2 regions of the Teredinibacter purpureus genome follow, and region 2 is predicted to be linked to the other one. Evidence: predicted binding sites of a transcription regulator. Region 2 holds the regulator's gene; the other holds the start of a gene.
The links. Region 2 encodes sigma-54, which starts transcription at its own class of promoters, with help from an activator protein. Its sites were predicted from a motif close to TGGCACANNNNTTGCNNT; they were not measured.
Positions count from the first base shown of each region.

Region 1: a site for sigma-54 is predicted at 1,445-1,462, ahead of H5647_RS22075 (PEP-CTERM sorting domain-containing protein). Genes of this name have one in related genera too.

Region 1 is NZ_CP060092.1:1,377,585-1,381,131, reverse strand. Features, by position in the region: gene H5647_RS06105 (hypothetical protein) at 1-295, opposite strand, end outside; gene H5647_RS22075 (PEP-CTERM sorting domain-containing protein) at 749-1,414, opposite strand; gene H5647_RS06095 (sulfite exporter TauE/SafE family protein) at 1,860-2,663, opposite strand; gene H5647_RS06090 (TonB-dependent receptor plug domain-containing protein) at 3,058-3,547, shown strand, end outside.
Region 2 is NZ_CP060092.1:1,491,983-1,495,529, forward strand. Features, by position in the region: gene rapZ (RNase adapter RapZ) at 1-679, opposite strand, end outside; gene H5647_RS06640 (PTS sugar transporter subunit IIA) at 772-1,224, opposite strand; gene H5647_RS06645 (RNA polymerase factor sigma-54) at 1,408-2,940, opposite strand; gene lptB (LPS export ABC transporter ATP-binding protein) at 3,151-3,547, opposite strand, start outside.

The DNA.
Region 1 (3,547 bases), 110 kb from region 2:
TGGCTCGCCGAAAGAAGGCAAAACCCACACCTAGACCCACCAGCAGCAAGCCCAAATAGAGCGCAATATTTTTACCCCAAAGCGCATAAAACGGGAAAATGATATCGGCATGAAGGCCGACAATAAACAATAGGCTCACAGCGCTGTGAACCAACAATAGCGGCATAACAGCCCCTATTGCGGATAACAGAAATACCCGCGTCTCTTTACGCTTGGCGTATAAACGATAAATAAGTAACGGCACTACCACCTCAATGGCACCCGCGCTAAAATTCAACAACACATCGTTCATCATTTCACTACTACCGCCCGTACAGCGTTGACGATTGCCACGGGCCCCCCTGATGACAACTCAGCTTGAATAAGATTCGATAGACTTGGGTAGACATTCGGCCTTTCCTCTAACCCAAACGGCAAAGAATCGAGTGACCTTAATGCCTCATATACAGAACACGTCGTGCTAGCGTTGCTAACAAACCTGTCCGCCAACGAGAACGATTACGTTAATCGTTTTGGCCAGCTACAACAATCTAAACCTTCTCGCCAGCAAGATCACTCATTATTTAACGTGGACATTATAATTACCATAATCAGGGTAAATACCCTTCGCCCTAAACGATAAATAAAATGCCGATAACGCAACCATACAAACTACGGCTAAAGGGTTTACCCCAAATTTTACACACTAAAAAGCCGGCAACATTGCCGGCTTTTTTAACGCTAAGAGCAGTTTAAAAAGAGCGCATAACTACGCTGCTTTTTTACGTCGCATAAAGCCTAGGCCAGCAAGGCCAAAGCCTAACAACGCAAGGCTACCAGGCTCTGGAACCGCTGCAGCGTTGGTTGTAATTTGGAAGTTAGGAATAATAGACGTTCGGTAATTTCCGCCGCCAGCAACACTACCGGAGTAGAACTGACCAACGTGCGTACCACTAGCGCTACTGTTACCGTAAAAACCTGTGCTCCAACTATTGTCGGAGGCTGTTGTGCCTGCAGGAGCAAATGCGATCATCAAACCGCCGCCCAAGAAATCCCAAGAAGAATCGATATCAAAAACCAATTCGTAATCGCCTTGTGCCGATGTACCACGACCACCGTTTCCAGCCGATACAACCTGAGTAAAGCCGTTCGCATCAGCGGTATTTCCACCGTTAGTTGCGGTTGACGCTAAATAGATATCAAAAATGATATCTCTATCGTTTACGCCAGAAAGGTCGAAGGCAATAGTATCGCCAGCATTCAAGCTGAAAGAGTCAAGATCACGGTACACGTTCGTCATAAACGGGTCATAAGAGCCCGCACACCCAAACGGAATACAGTTTCCGACGTTCTGGTTGGTTCCCTCAACTGTGATAACGGCAGCGTTTGCAGAGTAGGTAAATAAAGCGGCAAGTAAAAAAATAATTCTGTTCATTGGATTCTCCATGTTTGTCCTATGCTAGACAAAGCACGTACCATGCCAAAACCGTAAGCCATTGTTTTTAATAAGATTTAAGAGAAATCGTACAAAGACACATTAACAGGTGTAAAAAAAATAGTTCGTCAAAATTTTTTACACGCCACTTTTTAGGCTGTTAAACAGCCTAACCAGACTGAAAAATGGCTAAAATACGATCTTAATGTATTATTTGCATACAAAAACAACGTTGCAAGACTTTAGAAGAGCAAGAAAAAGACGTGTAAAATTTTCTGTACAGTAAAACAAAAAATAAAAACGTGACCACCACCACATAACTGAAGTTAAGCAGGGGTTTATAGGGTGAGGCCCGCCAACGCGGCTGCAACAGGCGGTGTCTTATAACCTTTATGCCACGATATCATCGCAACAGCGGGCTACGACGACGGCGTTTAACACTTCGCTACACGACTGACAGCAGCATTTTTATACTGAGTAAAATTAGCAAACCTGAAAAAATCTTTTTCAGCCATAACACCGGTAATCGATGCGCTAATGTTGCTCCAATTGGCGCCATAAACACACTAGCCACCGAGATTAACGCAACCGCCGGCATATAAATAAAACCGTAGGTATAAGCTTCTTCTGTTGTAGTTGACCAGCCGTTCACTAAATAACCCAAAGTACCCGCCAACGAAATAGGTAGCCCTATTGCAGCCGATGTTCCTATAGCGTGTTTAATATCGATATTTCGCCATACAAGGTAGGGAACCGTAAGAGAACCACCACCAATAGACACCAACGCCGATACAGCGCCAATGCCAGCGCCTACACATAAAAACTCTTTACCGCCTGGTGAATGGTCAACAGGCTTAGGGTGTCTGTTAAGAAAAAGTTGAATGGAGACACAGCCCATAAAGACCGAAAAGAAAAGCGCGAGATAAAGCGCGTCTATTTTTGCCACAACAAATGTAGCCGCAAAGGTGCCAATTAATATACCTACACTTAACCGTTTAACCATTAACCAGCGCACGGCTTGCTTTGCATGATGAGCACGAAGACTCGAAAGCGAGGTGAATATGATAGACGCCATTGACGTACCCAAAGCCAAATGCACAACTTTTTCAACCGGCACCCCTTGCGCCAAAAATAGTGTCGTTAATAGCGGTACCATAATACCGCCGCCACCAATCCCTAATAAGCCAGCCATAAAACCGACTACGCACCCGAGCAATAGAAATAAAACCAACCATTCTATATCCAACATTATTCCCTCAAATTTACACTCTACAATAATCAGCGCTGTGACAATCACTGCGCATTAATGTTTAAACGGTTAAAAAATTAATTTTATTTTCGTAATACCTAACACTGAAACAGTGTGTCCATTAATGCCATAGCCAAGGCAGCACGCTAGGTATTAGCACGATAATTTATAGGGTTTCTCGGTACCTATAATAAAATACGTTCGCTTTTATTGAAGCGCAGTAATGTCTCGTTGATTTCATGTAGAGGCCACTCTGTAATCCCCCTTACGTTAAGTCATGCACTAATTGCGTTGCCGCCTCTCAATCATGGTACGACTTACTTGACACCCTCGCGCCGCGACATTTAGTGTTGAAACGTTCATAGCGCAAGTACCATTCAACGCGCATATCACAATGACGGTATTTTTCAGCCAATGGCACAATAGGGATATTAATATGATTTCAGGCGACAATAATACGCTGCTAGCCCACTCGATTAAAAAAATAATAACGTTGGCGGGCCTCAGCGGTCTCGCATTTTCACCCGCATTAATGGCACAAAATCAAGAAGCCTCCTTAGAAGAACAAATGATGGTTGTCGGCAGCCGCACGCCAGGTCGCTCCGCTGACGACCTACCGGTACCGGTCGATATTTTGGATGCCGACACACTCTCCAAAACAGGCCAAACGGAAGTGGGGCGTATGTTACAGCAAGCCGCGCCTTCATTTAATTTTTCCAGCTCTTCTATCAGTGACGGCACAGATGCTTTGCGCCCAGCCACCCTAAGAGGTTTAGGCCCAGACCAAACACTGGTGCTAATCAATGGTAAACGTCGCCATCAAGCCTCGCTTATTCATATCAATACCTCTGTTGGACGAGGCACGGCGGGAACCGATATGAATG
Region 2 (3,547 bases):
TGTCGTTAAACATTTCTTCGACTTCTGTTTCGCCATTAAGGTAATCAATCACTTTTGGTTCTAGCCCGCTGTGCTCACGTAGCTGCGTGCTCCAATAGGGGTTCGGTAGGCACCGAACGTCAAAAATAAAATCAACATCAACCGGTACGCCATATTTGTAGCCGAATGATTTGAACATAAGCGCTGTACCTTTGCTTTCTTCGCCTACAACAAGGTGTTTGATTGCGCTACGCAATTCATGGAGGCTAAGGCTTGAGGTGTCGATAGTGACATCTGCGGCAGCGGCCATGGGTTGTAGAATCGTTTTCTCCCGCGCGATGGCTTCGTTGAGGCCAATATATTCGTCGGAAAGGGGATGGCGACGTCGGGTTTCACTAAAGCGTTTTAATAGTACTTCGCGAGAACTGTCTAAAAAGACCACTTGATAGTCGTCACGTTTAATAGGGGCGCTTTGTATAAGTTCGGATAACTTGCTGAGGTCACTGTAAATATTGCGAGCGTCTATGCCAATCGCAAAGCGCTGTGCATTGGCTTCGCGAGTGGAGCTTATTTGTTCTATGAGCGCGGGTAAAAGGTTTACAGGCAGGTTGTCTATACAGGTGAAACCTTCATCTTCCAGTAGGTGGAGAGCGGAGGTTTTACCTGAGCCTGATCGACCACTGATGATAAGCAAGTGCATGTGCGGGTATCGCCTTATCTAGTGGGTTATGAACATGATAAGAAAGGGCTATGGGACATTAGTCTTTATTGACTATAGCCAATTTTTTGATATCAGTTTACACCAGCTGCAATACGAAATAGTTCGTGATTGTTGGGACAAGCTCTCAACTCTTCGACATAGCTGGGGTTTTGTAACGCTTCCGCTAGTGTTGCGAGGGCCTGCAGGTGGCTGTCTTCTGCGTCTTCTGGCACTAGCATGGCAAACACTAGATCGATGGGTTCGCCATCAACGGCATCGAAATCTATTGGGGTGTCGAGTGTTAGGCAGGCGCATAGCGTTTCGCCCTTAGTGGCAAAGCGGCAGTGTGGAATGGCGATGCCTTGGCCTATACCGGTTGAGCCCAAGCGTTCGCGCCCCACAAGGTTTTGAAACAGTGCGGTGGCGTCACCTTCGGGCAATGAGTCTGCAAAAATGGTCGCCAAGCTTTCAAGGAGGCGTTTTTTGCTGGCGCCGGTGATATGGGCTTTGCAGCGGTCTTCAGTAAGAATGGAAGAAATTTGCATGAGGTTAAGTTGTTACTAATCCTTTCGGTGGCCTGTGGCTGGGTTAAAAGGCCTATAAAGAGCGGTGCTCTTATGTGTTATTACCCAGCGATTTGGCGCGCATTCTACCAGTATTGTTGCGTGATCCAAGTGTGGAATAGGAATGTAGTTAAAAAAAGTTTCTATTAAGAAAGATAGCGTGTTTTAAACTAGTCGTTTACGTTCGTTTGAGGGAGGGATATGCAGCGATTCTCGGTATTTGGCGATGGTTCTACGCGCCACTTTGATACCTTGTTCGGCGAGTAAGCCGGTAATTTTTGAGTCGCTGAGCGGCTTGCGTTGGTTTTCGGCGGCAACGAGCTTTTTAATGATCGCGCGAATGGCGGTAGATGAGCATTCTCCACCTGTGTCTGTGGCCACGTGGCTCGAAAAGAAGTATTTCAGTTCGAATATACCTTGAGGGGTATGCATATACTTTTGAGTGGTGACACGGGAAATGGTCGACTCGTGCATTTCGACTATTTCTGCGACATCGTGCAACACCATGGGCTTCATGGCTTCTGGCCCATAGTCTAAAAAGCCTTGTTGTTTTTCAACGATACACGTGGAGACCTTTAATAGCGTTTCATTACGGCTTTGTAGGCTTTTGAGAAACCAGCGAGCTTCTTGAAGGTTGTCGCGCAAGAAGGTGTTATCGGAGCTGGAATCTGCTCGTTTCACTAGTGAGGCGTAGCCTGAGTTTATCCGCAGCTTTGGCGCGATATCGGGATTTAATTGGACTTGCCAGCGATTGTTAACTTTGGCAACAAAAACATCGGGTACAACATATTCTGTTTCGTCTGCCCCTATGGATTCGCCGGGGCGAGGGTTCAGGCTCTGAATAACACTGATAACCGATTGGAGCTCGGGCTCCTTTATACGCAGTTTACGCATGAGTTGCTTGAAGTCACGGCTACCCAGTACGTCGAGATAGTCGCGTACTAAGGTTTTGGCTTGCGCTAGGTTGGGGGTATCGTCACTGAGTTGATTCAGCTGAATAAGTAAGCATTCACGTACGTCCTGGCTCAGAACGCCTGGCGGGTCAAACTGCTGTATACGGTGCAGTACGGCGAGAACTTCGTCCATTTCAAGTTCTTCGTGTTGAACCTGTAAACCTGAAAAAATCTCGTCTAATGACAGGCCCAGTATGCCGTTGGGAGCGACGGCGTCTATAAGGGTTTCCGCAATTTCGTTGTCGAGCGCAGACATCGGCGTTAAATTAAGTTGCCAGCTGAGGTGGTCTTGCAGGCTTTCTGAGGTGCCGCGACGAGATTCAAAGTCGTAGTCATCGCCTTCGGGTTTTGAGAGGCCAGAGCCACTTGAAGACGGTTCGTATATGTCGTCCCAACTCGTGTCTACGGCAAGGTCGGTAGGAATGTTGTCGTCATTCCAGTCGCTATCGGGCTGGTCGGGAGCTTCGTTGCTCGTATCACTCGTACTGCTCGTGTTTTCACTACCGTTTAAGGCAGGGTTTTCGCTTTCTTGAGCGGGCGGTTCGCTCTGCTGGGTATTTTCAGTATTGGCGGGAGCGGGTTCATCTATGTCGTCAGATGTTTCGAGCATTGGATTGGAATCCAGTGCTTCTTGAATTTCGGCTTGCAAATCCAGAGTCGAGAGTTGCAGGAGGCGTATTGCCTGTTGCAACTGAGGAGTCATGGTGAGTTGTTGGCCCAGCTTAAGCTGGAGGGTTTGCTTCATAAGGCGATGGCTGATGTCACGACGAGAGTTTGATCAGGCGCCAACCCAAAAGCGGGTGAAAACTAAGCTTGGGGTTGGGGCGTTATGTGTGTAAATCGCCTTTAGTTTAGTCGCGCTGGCGGCCACAAGCAATGCTTTTAAGTGCTTTTGTTAGCAAAGAATGTGCCGCTGTGGCGCAACTTTTTTGTGAGTTGTCAAGCATGAATTGTGTCAAAGAGTAAAGTGTTTGCCAAGGTATACTTCGCGCACTTTTTGGTTATTAAGAACATCATTGGAGGCGCCTTCGGCGATGATATGCCCTTCCGATACGATATAGGCTTTCTCGCAGATATCGAGTGTTTCGCGCACATTGTGGTCCGTTATTAAAACACCGATACCGCGTTGTTTTAAGTGTTGAACAATTTCTTTGATGTCGCTAACTGAAATAGGGTCAACGCCCGCGAAGGGTTCGTCCAGCAATATAAATTGTGGCTCTGTGGCGAGTGCGCGCGCTATTTCAACTCGCCGCCTCTCTCCGCCCGAGAGCGCCATCCCCAAGCTATCGCGAATATGCTGTATGTGAAACTCGTTTAAGAGTTTTTCCATGGCTGCGGTGCGGTCTTTTCGG